3 regions of the Photobacterium piscicola genome follow, and region 1 is predicted to be linked to each of the others. Evidence: predicted binding sites of a transcription regulator. Region 1 holds the regulator's gene; each other region holds the start of a gene.
The links. The regulator CRP, encoded in region 1, controls carbon source genes, mostly activating them, when cyclic AMP is high. The targets are predictions, from matches to a motif close to TGTGANNNNNNTCACA.
Positions count from the first base shown of each region.

Region 2: the regulator CRP is predicted to act here: its motif matches at 2,736-2,751, upstream of deoD (purine-nucleoside phosphorylase).
Region 3: the regulator CRP is predicted to act here: its motif matches at 1,633-1,648, upstream of ACJZU6_RS07575 (NupC/NupG family nucleoside CNT transporter).

Region 1 is NZ_CP175534.1:595,395-601,003, reverse strand. It holds gene ACJZU6_RS02865 (YheU family protein) at 1-165, shown strand, start outside; gene ACJZU6_RS02860 (phosphoribulokinase) at 317-1,186, shown strand; gene ACJZU6_RS02855 (OsmC family protein) at 1,288-1,692, opposite strand; gene crp (cAMP-activated global transcriptional regulator CRP) at 2,075-2,707, shown strand; gene ACJZU6_RS02845 (hypothetical protein) at 2,887-3,081, shown strand; gene ACJZU6_RS02840 (DUF1338 domain-containing protein) at 3,132-3,926, opposite strand; gene astD (succinylglutamate-semialdehyde dehydrogenase) at 3,967-5,427, opposite strand; gene astA (arginine N-succinyltransferase) at 5,440-5,609, opposite strand, start outside.
Region 2 is NZ_CP175535.1:529,978-535,586, reverse strand. It holds gene ACJZU6_RS17070 (C69 family dipeptidase) at 1-636, shown strand, start outside; gene ACJZU6_RS17065 (hypothetical protein) at 719-994, opposite strand; gene ACJZU6_RS17060 (hypothetical protein) at 1,270-1,509, shown strand; gene ACJZU6_RS17055 (hypothetical protein) at 1,588-1,995, opposite strand; gene ACJZU6_RS17050 (DUF3283 family protein) at 2,194-2,400, opposite strand; gene deoD (purine-nucleoside phosphorylase) at 2,839-3,549, shown strand; gene ACJZU6_RS17040 (lactate dehydrogenase) at 3,749-5,239, shown strand; gene ACJZU6_RS17035 (HAD family hydrolase) at 5,419-5,609, opposite strand, start outside.
Region 3 is NZ_CP175534.1:1,581,520-1,587,128, forward strand. It holds gene alsS (acetolactate synthase AlsS) at 1-99, opposite strand, end outside; gene ACJZU6_RS07575 (NupC/NupG family nucleoside CNT transporter) at 373-1,563, opposite strand; gene ACJZU6_RS07580 (lytic transglycosylase F) at 2,187-3,656, opposite strand; gene ACJZU6_RS07585 (hypothetical protein) at 3,839-4,744, shown strand; gene ACJZU6_RS07590 (DUF1456 family protein) at 4,822-5,313, shown strand; gene ACJZU6_RS07595 (aspartate/glutamate racemase family protein) at 5,538-5,609, shown strand, end outside.

The DNA of each region.
Region 1 (5,609 bases):
ATCGAACAATTTATTTTACGAGAAGGCACTGATTATGGCGAAGTTGAAATCAGCCTCAGTGATAAAGTGGCTTATGTACGACGCCAATTACAATCTGGTGATGCTGTAATTGTTTTCTCTGAATTGCATGAATCAGTAGATATTAAGCTCCGCAATCAAATGTAATCACTACATTATTGTAGCGATAACCATTAAAACTTGGTATCAGTTGCATTTTTATCACTTAATACCGACATTTTAGCAAACATGTAGTAACATTTATCGCTGACCATTATTTGTTATTAAACCTGTGCTAATCACAACAACAAGGTGAGTTATGTCGGTAAAACACCCTATTATTGCTGTCACTGGTTCATCAGGCGCGGGTACGACCACCACCTCTGAAGCCTTCCGCAAAATGTTTAATATGATGGACATCAACGCCGCATGGTTAGAAGGCGATAGTTTTCATCGTTTTACTCGCCCAGAGATGGATTGTGAGATTCGTAAAGCCAAAGAACAAGGTCGTCATATCAGCTATTTCGGTGCAGAAGCCAATGACTTTGAACAGTTAGCCCACTTTTTCGAGCAATATGCTCAAGACGGCAGTGGCAAGTTTCGGCGTTACTTACATACCTTTGATGAAGCCGTACCTTATAATCAAATGCCGGGTACTTTCACGCCTTGGCAACAGTTAGCTGAAAATACTGATGTGTTATTTTATGAAGGGCTACATGGCGGTGTGGTTGATGGTGAAACCAATGTCGCTCAGCATGTTGATTTACTGATTGGGATGGTGCCCATTGTAAACTTAGAGTGGATTCAAAAGATCATTCGCGACACTCGCGACCGCGGTCATTCAAGAGAAGCGGTGATGGAATCAATTGTGCGCTCAATGGATGACTATCTTAATTACATCACACCCCAATTTTCTCGCACCCATATTAATTTTCAACGAGTCCCTACCGTTGATACGTCAAACCCTGTCAGTGCGAAAGGTATTCCAAGTTTAGATGAAAGCTTTGTCGTGATCCGGTTTCGTGGCTTAAAAAATGTCGACTTTCCACATTTATTGGCGATGATTCAAGGCTCATTTATGTCACGCCACAATACCCTTGTGGTTCCTGGTGGGAAAATGAGTTTTGCGATGGAACTGATTATGCGACCGTTGCTTGAACAACTCATTGAAAATGGAAAAATAGCGTAAGCATTATTTCTTGTATGATACTCAGAAGTAAGTATCAGACGTAGCTCTCACTACTCGTTGATAAACGGTTACTGATATCAGCAACCGTCATCGTCATCGAGTTACGCCACAACAATCTCATAGCTGTGACTCATTTCAACACCTTTACCTAGCATCAAACAAACTGAGCAATATTTTTCAAGCGAGTCAGCCACCACCTTACTCACTAGTGCATCATTTAAATCATGGCCAGTAACAACAAAGTGTAAATTGGCATGAGTGAAAATTCGTGGCGCTTGTTCACGACGTTCGGCGAAGATATTCACTTCACAAGCCGTGATCTGCTGTTGTAAATCTTGTAAACCACTAACAACATCCACAGAGCTACATCCCCCGGCAGCCATTAATACCAACTCCATTGGACTTGGCCCTTTTTCACCACCGTTACCATCTAAAACGACACTATGGCCCGATGCTGATTGGCCAACAAACGTCATGTTTTCTACCCATTTTACACGTGACTGCATTTTTATATCCTTGAGCTATATTATTTAAAATTTGATCTTATTTTTGTTGATAATTCCATCGATGTAAACGTTATTTATTTTGTTTAATGCTAATTGTGTTGCATATTTCTATTGCTAGAATTGGAGAGCAAAATCACTTTGAAACGGTGCTTTTGGTAACTAAGTCACAACGATGTGATCATGTGCACACTTATCTCTCATAAATGAGCGGGTCATCGAGATCAATATCAAGAAAAAGCCCCAAAAAAAGGATACACTCTAAACCAGTTTAAGTTAGCTCGCAGCCCATCAGCTGAGTGAATAACTCTGCCAACGCACAGTTTTGTCGAGTTATCTTTACAGAACATATTGTTGGGCAACATATGCAGAGGAAGTTAGTAATATGGTTCCAGGTAAACCGCAAACAGATCCAACTTTAGAGTGGTTTCTTTCCCATTGTCACATTCACAAATATCCATCAAAGAGCACGTTAATTCACGCAGGTGAAAAAGCAGAGACTTTGTACTACATCGTGAAGGGTTCTGTTGCTGTATTAATCAAGGATGAAGAAGGTAAGGAGATGATCCTTTCTTACCTAAACCAGGGCGACTTTATTGGTGAACTCGGCTTGTTCGAAGAAGACCAAGAACGTACAGCTTGGGTTCGCGCAAAAAGCCCTTGTGAAGTTGCAGAAATTTCATTTAAAAAATTCCGTCAATTAATTCAAGTTAACCCAGATATTCTAATGCGTCTATCTGCTCAAATGGCATGTCGTCTACAAGTGACAAGTCAAAAAGTGGGTGATCTTGCGTTCCTTGATGTTACAGGTCGTATTGCACAGACATTACTGAATCTTGCAAAACAACCTGATGCAATGACACACCCTGATGGCATGCAAATTAAGATCACTCGTCAAGAAATTGGTCAGATCGTAGGTTGTTCTCGCGAAACAGTCGGCCGTATTCTTAAAATGCTAGAAGAGCAAAATCTTATTTCTGCTCATGGCAAGACTATTGTGGTTTACGGTACACGCTAATTATTTTAGTCATACCAAAATCACCGATGAAACCGCAGCTTATGCCTGCGGTTTTTTTTTATCACTCCCCAGATGATCACCGTAAAACAATCATTGAACACTCAGGCATTAGTGTTAAATTTTAACTTGTAATAACATCTATTTATGCTACATTTTGCTCACAAATGGATTTTAAATCGATGATGGTCAATATGGATATTGAACGCTTTTCAGTTAACAGTTACACCACGGTACCTGGGATATTAACTAGTCAGCCAACAACCATTGAAATGACAGGGTTTAGTGATAGTCGCTGTTATCTCGAACAACAAACCGGATTACGTCGCTGCCCTGCAGATGAATCAGGTGTTTGGGCTTCACCACTGGATAACTAACCCTTCAACAACAGTGCTTATGCGCTAAGCACTGTTTATTTGGCTTACAATTAACGATCTGTACTTTCAAAAATTTTATTCGCCGAAGCAACCACAAACCCTGAATATAACTCACCATTCGCTTGGGGATGGCGTTTTGCAAATTCATAAAATCCACCAGGGATGTTATGAATACCATCTCGAAAACTGACCCCCACCTTGTCAGCCATGGTTGCTGATTGTTCCAACATCACCTCAGCATTACCTTTTATTTCCCCGCCCGCTTGATTAATAACAAACTGGTTATGGCGCAATAAATGATTAACCTCTTCAAGATTAGAGAACTGTTCTAATTGATTAATACTCACCGTAAAATGGTTAGCGCCAAAACCGTGTGCCGCAACCCACGCTGCATATTCACTTTCAGCCGCTAAAAATTGATAGGTCGCAAAGTCAAGTTGCCATGGACGGCCACGATAAATAAAATCAGGTTGGCGAAAATAATCATCATCAACCTGATCAAGCAAGGCTCGTATCGTATGTTGTAATTCAGCCGAGCACCCCGCTAATTGTAATTCGCTAATAAAGACTTTTGGCAACACCGGGTTTGCATGAATAAAGGATTCGGCATACAGCTTTTTGGCACTAAAATGATATTTTGCTTGCGGTTGGTAACCCAAAGCAATAAATGGCGCAGCCAGTACGGCTAAGCCACACTTCGGTAACCCAAAGCTGCGCAATGCAATATGATCATTAAGTAATGCTGTGTCCTCGGTTAACAACTGCTGTATTTGCACCGCTGAAGGGCATAAGCGGTGACTATAATCGTGCCATAAACCATCAAAAAGTTGGGTAATAGATTCCATAATCAGCCTGCCTATTGAAAGCATTATCACTCATTAAACCTTAGCTCAAGCTTACTCCTGGCGCTAATTGAGACGGTAATTGCACATCATCCCCTTCAACAGACGCCATAGGATAAGCACAATAGTCCGCAGCATAATAAGCACTTGGGCGAAGATTTCCTGATGCGCCTGGGCCACCAAAAGGTGCATCACCACTCGCTCCCGTTAAGGGTCGGTTTCGATTCACAATACCAGCACGAATATGTTCAATAAAATAGAGCCATTGTTGCTCATCGGTTGAAATGAGCCCTGCCGCTAAGCCATAGCGAGTTTGATTGGCACTGACTACCGCTTGAGTAAAATCAACATAACGACTAACGTGTAATAGTGGTCCAAAATATTCTTCATCCGCAAGTTCAGTAATAGCACTAACATCGATAATCGCAGGCGTCACAATTGCGCCTTGTCCCCGCGTTGCCGTTAATAAAGCAACGCCACCAGCATCCAAAAGTTGTTGTTGATGCAATATGATGTGATCCGCCGCCACAGCAGAAATTAATGGCCCCATAAACGGTGCAGGGGTTGCAAAGGGATCACCCACCAGCAATTGTGAAGCGACCGTCACTAAACGGGCTAACAGAGCATCGCCAGCTTTTCCTGTGGCGATATATAATCGCCGTGCACAAGTACAACGCTGTCCAGCACTTAAAAAAGCCGATTGAATGATGGTATATACCGCCGCATCAATGTCACCATACTCTTGGCCGATCACTAATGGATTATTACCTCCCATCTCTAAAGCCAACATAGTTTGCGGTTGCCCCGCAAATTGTTGATGTAACAAATGCCCCGTTTGCGCACTCCCGGTAAACAATACTCCAGCCACTCCCGTTGCCATGGCTAACGCCGCTCCCGTTGTACGTCCACCTTGTACTAAATTAATCACCCCATCAGCAATACCCGCTTGTTGCCATAATTCACACATTCGTTGAGCGGTATTAGGTGTCAGTTCTGAGGGTTTAAATACCACGGTGTTACCCGCTAACAATGCTGGAATAATATGGCCATTAGGTAAGTGTGCGGGGAAGTTATATGGTCCAAATACCGCCATCCCCCCCAAAGGACGATGGCGAACAATCATGGTAGTTTCGGCCTGCTGACGCTGACGAATACCCGTTCGCTCATGATAAGCTTGCGTTGATAACCCAACTTTGGCAATCATCGCCGCGATTTCCGTGGTACTTTCCCATACTGGTTTACCTGTTTCTGCCGCAATAATATGTGCCAATTGTGATTGATGTTGTTGCAGTAATTGAGCAAAGCGTTCAATAACGGCTAAGCGCTCATTAAACGTCGTATTTCGCCAGTTTAAAAACGCTGAATTTGCAGCAGCAACAGCATTCTCAACTTGCTCTACACTCGCAGCATTACCTTGCCAAACCACATCATCATTATAAGGATTGAGTGATTGAAATCGCTCACCATCGCCCACTAGCCATTGATTATTAATCCATAAGCTCATTCGTCTCTCCTTTTATGGTTGGGCTATTAACCTTACTTCATCACCCATTTCCACATTAAGTGCAGCGGCAACCTCAGCGGTCATCATGGCTTGTCCTTGTGCAGTAATCGCAATAGAAGCCACAACCGCTCGAAACCCTGCTAACTGACCATTTGAGATAAGATAATGTTGTTGGCTGCTAT
Region 2 (5,609 bases), on a different replicon from region 1:
ATCGACCAAGGTACTACTTTCCCTGTATTTCTAAAACCAACCAAGAAACTCAGTGTTGCCGATGTTGAACAAGGCTTGCGTAATCATTACCAAGGAACATCTCACGACCCATACGCAACCCAAAACCCTAAAGAAGCTTACCGTCCAATTTCGGTATTCCGTACTCAAGAGTCACACGTATTACAAGTACGTCCAAATTTACCGACTGCTATTGGTGATGTGGCATACATCTCGTATGGCATGACAGCACTTGGCGTTTACTTACCTTATTACCAAGGCATGACAGAAGTGCCTCATGCATTAACTATTGGTACAAATAAAGCCGATAGTGCTTCTGCTAACTGGGCTTTCCGTAAACTACAAACACTTGCGATGACGAACTGGAAAGTATTCTCTCCAATCGTACAAACCGCTTATCATAAGTTTGAAGTACAAACAGCATCAAAACAGCGTGAACTTGAGAAGAATTACCTTAAAATTTACAAGCGCCAGCCTAAAAAAGCACAAGCGTTAATCAATGATTTTGAGAAAACAACGGTTGCTGATGCATTAGCCTTAACCGAACAATTAACTAATACATTATTTACTCAAATGACCTACACCACCGATATGACATACCATTTCGAAGGTGCGTAATCATTAATGATAGCGTTAATTAACCAACATTAAGCGTCGCTTTATAACAAGAAGATCACTCAGAGATCTTCTTGTTTTTTATCTATCGTTCTGCTTCGTTGGTCACGAGGGGGGTTAATATTCGTTTCATACCATAATAAACGGCAATCATTGGTAATAGTAAAATAACAATCGCGATCCCATAGCTGATACCAGCTGGCACCCCCATTCCCCAACCTAATGTAAATGCTATTCCACCAATAGCATCCTTTATTGTATCTATAAATGAGTATTGGCTAATAAGCAAAGGTAGCCATGGTAAAATCAAGATACCAACGCCAATACTCACTATTTTTATTTTAATACCTTGTTTTAACATATGCACCTCACATTTGAACGGTGTTTTATTGTTAATTAAAAAACACCATTAAGCAACAATATTTCAAGTCACATTATTATTTCAAAATAATTAACTGACTTAGTGCTTAATTATTACAATTGAGTAAAAGTAATTTAAGTATTCATCCAATTATCATTGATTCAATATTGATTATAATCAGTGCCACATAACAGCAATACCGTTGCTGTTATTCAATCGACTTTCCTGTGTATTTCTACTTGCTTATCAGCAAATATTTCCCATTGGAGGGCACAATGAATCAACAACGCGCAGAGAATCTTTATTATTATCTTAGAGAACAAAATACACCACAAAAAGAAATGAATGTGGTGATCAAACAACTTATTGAAAATTATAACATTAACTTATATCCACTCGATCGTCGTTACCGTGCACGTATCGGTTATTCCCCTAATCGTTATGACATTAATAGCTATGGTACCGCAGGATCACGCACTATGAATCAAACTCGTGGCATGCAAAAAACACAATAAAAAATCATAAAAAAACCCCAATAATTGATTATTCAACTATTAGGGTTATTGCTTAATAATCAGTATGTTGCCACTTCATTATTTCAGACGATCAACAATAAGTGGCACTAAAGATGTATAAGCATACCAAGTTGCCGTAGCAATGATTACGGTCCATACAATGCGAGAAACCCATTGTGTTCGTTGCATATGGCGCGAAGGATCAGGTTCACCACAATGAGGACAGAAATGTGCACGACGAGATACCGTACCATCACAAGCTGGGCAATCAGTCAAACGCTTAGAACGAGACTTTGTCATAATTTCAGTCGCTATGTTGTCATCACCAGCATCTGAGCGCGATGCGGGTTGGCTAAAATCAGGGGTATTCGCCGGTGGCGCTTTATGCCCAGAACGTTTTTCTGCATGTAAAGAAAATGATAATTCCGGTTTATTGGTATCATTATCATCATCAAGAGCAGAAAATTCAGTTGTCTTCACTATCATTCACCATTTGATTAATTTCCGTACGCATAATACGCAATATTAAGCCAATAATCTCCATTTAAGCTGATATTAGTACGCTAATAGTACTACACTGCAAAAATTAATCAGATATCATCTGATGAGCAAAAATCGCGATTATGCTAAAGCGTCGATAAATAATCATTTCTACCCTAACGTTTAACAAAGCTATGCAATGAATTAATTCACCCCCATCAGGGTTTTATATTTCGTAATGGCTTGCTGGCAAAAATCGCGTTCGTCATCGTCTTCAATATTATTGGTTAATTCAGCAAAAGCCTCATACCCTACTTTGCCATTTTTTACTTTCCATACCGCATAAGACGCTTGCTTATCTAACTCGATACGCATTCTTTCGCTATCTGACAATTGGGTTAAATTATACATATTATTCTCAGCCTACTTTTTTGTTAATTCTACCCAAGATTCGAATCAAGAAGAACCCTTTTCAAACTTGATTATTGCTATGCCTATTTTGCGCTTTAAAAGCAATCTATTGACACTTTTACTTATGTAATCCATTACATTTTAAAAAATGCCTATTTTTTAGCGGTAAAGAATAAAAACCACCAATTAAAAACAAACCCATTATTTATTATAAGGTTAAATATTATTACGCACATTTTTACACTTAATCAAACACAAAAAAGAAAACGATACCCTTAACACTTTCAACAGATTTGGTAATCAACGGAGCTAAAATAATAAAATAGCCTTAATTTTGTGACTTAGATCTCAAGATCTGAATATTTTATTCCATAAACTACTACCATAAATTGAAGCACAAACTCTGCTTCTGATAACTCATAAACCTAGGAGCTCTTCATGGCTACTCCACATATCAATGCCGAAGTTGGCGATTTTGCAGAAACAATTTTAATGCCTGGTGATCCACTACGCGCACAGTTTATTGCAGAAACTTACCTAGAAGATGTAAAGCGTGTATGTGATGTACGCGGCATGTACGGTTTCACTGGTACTTATAAAGGTAAGCCAGTATCAGTAATGGGTCATGGTATGGGCATTCCATCATGTTCTATTTATGTACACGAGCTAATCAAAGATTTTGGTGTTAAAAACATCATCCGTATTGGTAGCTGTGGCGCTGTTCATGATGATGTTAAGTTAATGGATGTTATCATTGCAATGGGTGCTTCAACTGACTCTAAAGTTAACCGCATTCGTTTCGCTAACCACGATTTCGCGGCTATTGCTGACTATCATTTATTAGAAACAGCAGTAAACCAAGCACGCGCACAAAATGTTGCAGTTCGTGTTGGTAACGTATTCTCTGCTGATTTATTCTACAGCCCAGAAGTTGGTCTATTTGATAAGATGGAACAACTAGGTATCCTTGGTGTCGACATGGAAGCGGCTGGCATCTACGGTGTTGCAGCAGAGCTTGGTGCTAAAGCACTGACTATTCTAACAGTGTCTGATCACATCAAACGTGGTGAGAAACTAAGTGCAGAAGCACGTCAGCATTCATTCAATGAAATGATGAACGTAGCGCTAGAAACGGCAATCAATCTATAATCTGTTACTGTGGTCATAGACCATTTATAATAGAAATTCGATATAAAGTGGAAAACGTATCTTTGAATATATTTTCCACTTTTTTATACCCGCTAATATTTAAAATATTCAATAATTTGATAATGCTAACAATATCTCTATATCATTATTTCACTTAGGTATAATTACGTTTTCTTAAACCGCAACTAGGCAATGCTCTATGACTTCATCCTCACTATCCACGACGCTGGATCAGTTGCCACCTGCTTGCGATAATATTCAGCTAAATTATTGTAAAACTGTCGCCTGTGCTAATTTTAGTCGTACTGATCCTAATTTATATGTACTACAAAACAGCAATCTCCAACGCCCCGTGCTTATCTGCCGTGAATGTGGTGCTTTTCCGCCTGTCATCAGTAATTATGATGTGGTCGCTGAAAAACAACGCTTAAAACTAGAACAAAATAGTGGTTTAGCCGCTTGTTCAAATAAGCACTGTCCTCATCATGGCTTACCTGTTCTCACCTATCGTCAGCATTATCATGCTTTTGGCTTTAGTGGCGAACGTCAACGTTATCGCTGTCGAGCCTGTCACCACACCTTTGTCGATCCTTGGTCGAGCAGTAATAACAAACACCAGTTACAACAAAAATTATTGGCATATTTATTTACGGGTTATACCGTACGGGAAATTTGTCGACGTTTGGCGATGAACCCAAAAACGTTTTATGATCAACTGAATAATATTGCGGCACGTTGTCGTCATCAATTAACCATTTTTGATGCCCGTTTAGGTAAACAATCACAAGCTCGCCAACTAGCAACAGATCTGACCCCATTGCAGCCTCAAAGTAATAATGGCGTATTATGGGTAGCAACCGCTGAAGTTAATTCAGGCTATGTGATAAGCCAACACGTCAATTACCAAACACAATCCGTAGCCACCTCGGTCACTCATCATGATGCTTATTGCAATGGAACCCGTTTTATTGCCCCTCATAACGACCATTATCCATCAAGTGCAGCACCGTTATCACAAGGTCTACTGGCCCATATTGATACCACTTATCGCCATATTTTAGCCCGTAAAAATATGGAGAACCCACTTAGTGCCCAAGTCAGCATTAATTACCCAGCTAAAGGCTGTCTAGTTCGTCCTCAATATACTGTATATAGTCACTTTTTATACTTGCATGAATTGCTCAATCACAATACGTCGACCTTAGCCGTGTTTATGCCGCAAGAAACGTTATTACGTTCAGCGTGTTTATCTATTTTTATTGACCGCATAAATAACCATACTATTGACCCACTTTATGTAGTTGAAGATCAGCAATGGCAACACGAACAACAGGTTGAAAAAATTGATATCGTATTAATGGGATGGTGGCGAGATCGGTGGGCATTTAGTCGTAATAAAAGCGGAAATAAAGGCATCTGTCATCTTGGTGGTAATAAAAAAGATCAACAACGCTGGTTAACGATTGCCACTCATCGTGCAGCAACGGCTTATCAACAACGTTTTTATGATCAATTTAACCATATGATTAATGAGCCACGACGTAAACTGCGTCCCGCCAGCTTATTACCATTATTGGACATTTATCGTGCTTGGCATAATCTTTGCCATCAAAATAAAGCCGGAATAACCCCAGCTCAAACGCTGGATTTAATGTCTTCACCAATGACACTTGAACAGCTATTGCGGTAACAGTGTTGCTGTATATTTAGAAGGAACATCAGTGTCATCAGGTAATGATACATTTTCTAATTGAACACTATGGATGCAGATCGTCTACACAAAACTTCATTTAGCCACCATTCTTACAAAAAAAAGCTCGAACTAAAAAATTCGAGCCTTTGTTGTTTTAACTGAGTGGCAATTAGACGTTAGTACACTTCACACCAATCTGATTTCATGTCGATCAATGTCCAGTCACCTCTAGAATTCGCTTCATCTAATGCTTTATCGAGTTTACCAACATGGGATTTACGATCGTACTTCCACTCACGCTCAGCATCAGTATGGTGAACAATCATTGCCATTGAATTTGGTTGGCTCGTTGCCCATTGCATCATCG
Region 3 (5,609 bases), 990 kb from region 1:
ATCGATTTTAGCACCAGGAATACCAAAAATGTGGGGAACGTCATGTGCCTTTAGGGTTTCAACGACAAGTTCTGCACCTGAAATGGTTTTATTTGACATATAAGCCTCATGGTTATAATTGTTGATCGGCTCAGGACATGTTTTCGCTAAATCGAATTTAATGTGATGAGTAGCATAAAATCTAAATTATTTATCATACAAATGAAAGGGGCTAAAATTGGAAGTTAATATTACTTATTTAATTAAGTGCAGTGGAATAAATCGCATATTAGTGAAAAATAGAGGTTGTAGGCTGGAATGAAAAATTGAAGATGTTGATTCTTATATAATTAAATGGCAGGGCTTAATAAACCCTGCCACTGATTGATACTGCTATAACATAATGTTGGCAATTAATGCAGATAAAATACTAACTAAGGTTGAGCCATAAAGTAGGCGTAAGCCAAAGCGAGCAACCATATTACCTTTCTCTTCGTTCACACCTTTAACCGCACCAGCAATAATACCGATAGAGCTGAAGTTTGCGAATGACACAAGGAAGATAGAAACCGTACCAACAGTGTGCGCAGACAAAGTACCTACTTGTTTTTGAAGGTCCATCATTGCAACAAATTCATTAGTTACAAGTTTGGTTGCCATAATACTACCAGCTTGTAATGCCTCATGAGCAGGAACGCCCATTAACCATGCAACAGGGTAGAATAAGTAGCCAATTAAGTTTTGGAAGCTGATGCCAAATGCTGCATCAAAGCCTGCATTGATCATTGAAATGAGTGCAATGAAACCGATAAGCATCGCCGCAACAATAACAGCAACCTTAAAGCCCATTAAAATATATTCACCCAGCATCTCAAAGAAAGTCAGTGTTTCACCACTTTCTGCTGCCATCATTTCATCAATATCCATCTCAGCTTCGTGATCGTAAGGATTGATAATAGACAGAATGATGAAGGTACTGAACATGTTTAAAAACAATGCAGCAACAACATATTTTGGGTCGATAAGCTTCATGTATGAGCCAACGATAGACATAGAAACCGTTGACATTGCCGTCGCTGCAAGGGTGTACATACGACGCTCTGACATTCCGCCTAAAATGTTTTTATACGTGATAAAGTTTTCAGACTGACCAACCATTAATGCACTGATTGCATTGAATGATTCTAGTTTGCCCATGCCATTGACTTTAGATAACAAGAAACCTAACGCTTTAATGATGTAAGGTAATACTTTGATATGTTGCAGAATACCAATTAATGCGGAAATGAAAACAATCGGCATTAATACACTTAGGAAGAAGTTAAAATCATTGTTATTCGATAAATTACCGAACACAAAATTAGTACCATCACCTGCAAATGAGAGTAAACCATTAAATGCATCTGCAAACTCTTTTACAATACCTGTACCTGCTGATGAGTTGAGTAGGAAGTAAGCAAGTGCCAGCTCTATTATAAGTAGCTGAATAATATAGCGATATTTGATGTTCTTTCGGTTGTTGCTGGCAAGTAAAGCTAATACTGCAATAACGACTAACCCGAGTATAAAGTGTAAATAGACCATATTGGATTGTGCTCAGTGTGATTATTATCTGTTTATGTGTGTATGCTGAATGATTTCATTCTTCGATAAAGTGATATATATCGCATTTTTAATCCAGTAGTTTTTTTTGCAATTGACAAAAACTAATTTTTCACGTTTGCGCAATCGCTTGCTATTTGTTTGAATATGGTGATAAAAATAAGAATAATAATGAAGACACTGAATGTAACTCCATTATGTTTTGTGATTTGTTTCATGTTATGTGATTGAAATATTTAAGTTAATTAGGTTGTTATGGCTTATTATGAGGCAAAGTTTTTTAAATTAAGTATTTTCTATCTGGAAGGGTAAAGAGTAATGCTAATATTGTGAGTGAATTTATCGTACTAATATTAAAATGTAATATTGGAAATATGAGTTATGATTGCGACTGGTATTAATTTACATTATCAATAGATAATAGAATGATATTTACTCTATTAGTCTTGTTACAGGTGCTGTAATGAAAAAATCATCCAAAAACCGTAAATTATGGTATTTCCATAAACATGATCGCCGAACTAAACATTTATCACTACCTAATTTAAAATCATAATCACTATTGTGCATATTGCTAATGGTGATTATGACTGATTTTTGATGTGCTATTTAAATAACACTGGAGCATCAAATCTATAGGGTGGAATAAAAGGGCGAATACCAGAGTCACGGAAACGTTGTAGTTTCATTATTTGTTTGTAAACAATGAAATAACGATTGATGTTATTCACATAGACAATCGGTTGTGATCCAATATGTTTACGGGTAATAAGTTCAACATTATTAAACCAAACGTTAGGGTTATAACCTTGTTCTTTGGCATAACGCCGCATTTTATTGATATTGCCAGGGCCTGCATTGTAAGCAGCGAGTGAGAGATACATTTTATTATCATAATCAATTTCATCACTGCTAAAATATTGGTCTTGTAAATAACGCATATATTTTACACCAGCATGAATATTGTTTTTTGATGTATATATATTAGGAATATCTACACTAGGGTCACGAGCAGTGCTGGGTAGTACCTGCATGATACCGACGGCACCTTTGTTTGATACTTTATGTTGATTTAGCCCTGATTCTTGAAAACCTTGCGCCATTAACATTAAATAATCAAAGTCGTATTGTTTTGAATAGCGAAAGAAAATATGCGATAAACTTTCCATTTTATCGATATTATTAGGATCAAGTAGTGTATTAAGCCAACGATGGTTTTCAATATATTTACTGTAAATAATATTACCTATTAATGTCCCTTCTTTTACTGTATCAATATAGCGATTAACCAGTGCCATTAGGTTGGGGCTATCTTTACGTATCGCCCAAGCTATTTGACCGTCATTACGTAAAACAAAATGATCATTAACACGGATATTTTTTAATATGGGTTGCCAGATTTTTATTTTGTGGTTATCTATCACTGTTGCATTGAGTAGTTCTAAATTTATAAGTTCTAATAATTCATAATCTTGTAGTGTTTCATCAATAAACAATATTGATGCGGGTGGTAAGTTTTGCATGCGCAATTTATTATTAATTTTGAGTAAACTTTGATAGTAACTCGAACTTTTTCTCACCCAGATTGTTTTACCACTTAAATCGGTTACTTTGTTAAAGGGGGGCTGTTTAATATTGTTAATAAGTACTTCTGATATATTGGTAAGTACAGGTTGACTAAAATCAACTTGTTTTTTACGTTCAGTTGTTATTGTAATATTGGCAATGGCTAAGTCGCCTAAGCCTTTAACTATATAAGGTAACAATTTATCTCGATGGACAGGAATAATTTGTAAGTGCATTTTTGGGTGTGTTTTATGAATGTCTTTCTCAAAATGCTGCAATAAATCGGCAATAATACCTTTAGTTATACCATCTTCTATATAGTAAAAACCGAGATCTGCTGCAACCAATACTCGCAATACCCGCTTTTTTTCTAATTCAGCTAAATCACCCACATATTCAGAGCCACTAAGTGGTGCTAATTGAACAGCGTGAGTCTGGAAACTTACTAATAGTAAACACAATGCGGCGAGCCCGTATTTATATTTAATGAGGTGTGGAATATTAATCATTATTTAGCTGCCATACCGAAGTGAACGGAATTTATATGTTTAAGATTAATTATGGTTGGTAATGGTGAAATTTGCTTATTTATATTAGGTTTTTGTATGTTTTTTTCCTGTTTTTCATACGCGCAATATAATGATAGTATACAAGGATATTAATTTTTAAAGATATAATTCATACGGGTAATATGCTGATAATAAAAAGAATTGTTGTTGGATTGTCAGTAGTGTTATTACTGCTGTTATGTAGTCTTGGTGCCACTTATTTTGTACGTAATGTTCTTTATGTGGATATTTTGGCATATATGCCTAAAAAGATAAGCGAAACCTCTGGTTTGGCTATTATTAATGGTGATATTTGGACGCATAACGATACGTATGGTGATAATAAACTTTATCGTTTAAATCATGATATGACGGGTATTGCACAAATCGTAAAAGTAAATAATAGTCGTAATTATGATTGGGAAGATTTAGCGCAAGATCAGCAATTTTTATATGTTGGCGATATTGGTAATAACCTTACTATACGCAATGGTGGTGTTATTTATAAAATAGAGCAAAAAGGCCTCAATCAACAACAAGCAGTAACACCAGCGGCAAAAATACAATTTCAATATAATGATTTTACTAAAGGTTGGTTTAACAAACATAACTATGACAGTGAAGCCATTACGGTTGTTGGTGACCAGATATGGTTATTTTCAAAAAACTGGAAAGATGAGAAAACTCGACTTTATCAAATAGATAAAGGCGAAGTAAATAAAGTCCAGCATTTAAATCCGGTCGCTGAATACCCTAGTAAAGGGTTAATTACAGGGGTTGATTATAATCCTGAAACAGCAACATTGGCGTTTATTGGTTATCGCCGAAATATATATCTAGGTTATTCATTTATTTGGCTTGTAAAAGTGAAGGATGATAAACCAGATTGGTCAACGGGCATTTATAAGCGATTAGGTAATTATTCACAATGGGAAGGAATTCATTGGTATGGTGCTGGAAAGTTACTAATCACAACAGAGAAAACGCCACTCAATAAAGCATTAATTGCTACGCTTGATGTACAAAAGCTGCTTGATTCGAGTGAATAGCGATGAATTATCTGTTATTCTGCGCTGATAATTTCGCTGTGATTATTACAACCACAGCATACTAAATTGGATAAATTGTGACTAATAACGATGTTTTGCGCCGTGTTCGCTATACTTTTGATTTAAATGATAGCGAAATGATCGCTATTTTTGCTGCTGCTGATTGTGAAGTAACGCGTGAGCAAGTTTGCAGTTGGTTAAAAGCTGATGATGCAGAAGGTTATAAGAGCTGTTCTGATGAACAAGTTGCTACTTTCTTAAATGGCTTTATTAATCAAAAGCGTGGCAAGAAAGAAGGTGAACAGCCTGCGCCAGAGCAAAAAATCACAAATAATATTATTTTTAGAAAATTACAAATTGCACTAAACCTGAAAGCAGATGACGTACTTGATTTGTTTAAATTGGTTGATTTTCGTTTAAGTAAGCATGAATTAAGTGCTTTTTTCCGTAAAGTTGATCATAAACATTATCGTGACTGTAAAGATCAGGTGCTACGTAATTTTTTACAAGCATTACAGATCAACCACCGTGGCGTTGAGCCATCAGAAGAAACAATTGACGATAAGTAATTGTTTTAGTTGATACTTACGACAAAAAAGCAGCTTTTATTAAAGCTGCTTTTTTATTGGCTGTCATTTGATCAATATAGGTGTTATTAAACGGTTTATATTTTTGAAATATTTACTAACATATTAATCAATATATTTGCATTCTTCATTATACTTATCAAAGTAAAAACGCCCGTTATTCTATAAGTTGTCGACTTCGATTATAAATATGAGTCATTGAGCTTATGAAAATTAAGGATAATTTTAAACAATCACGTATTGGTATCATTGGTGGAATGGGCAATGAAGCGATGGTT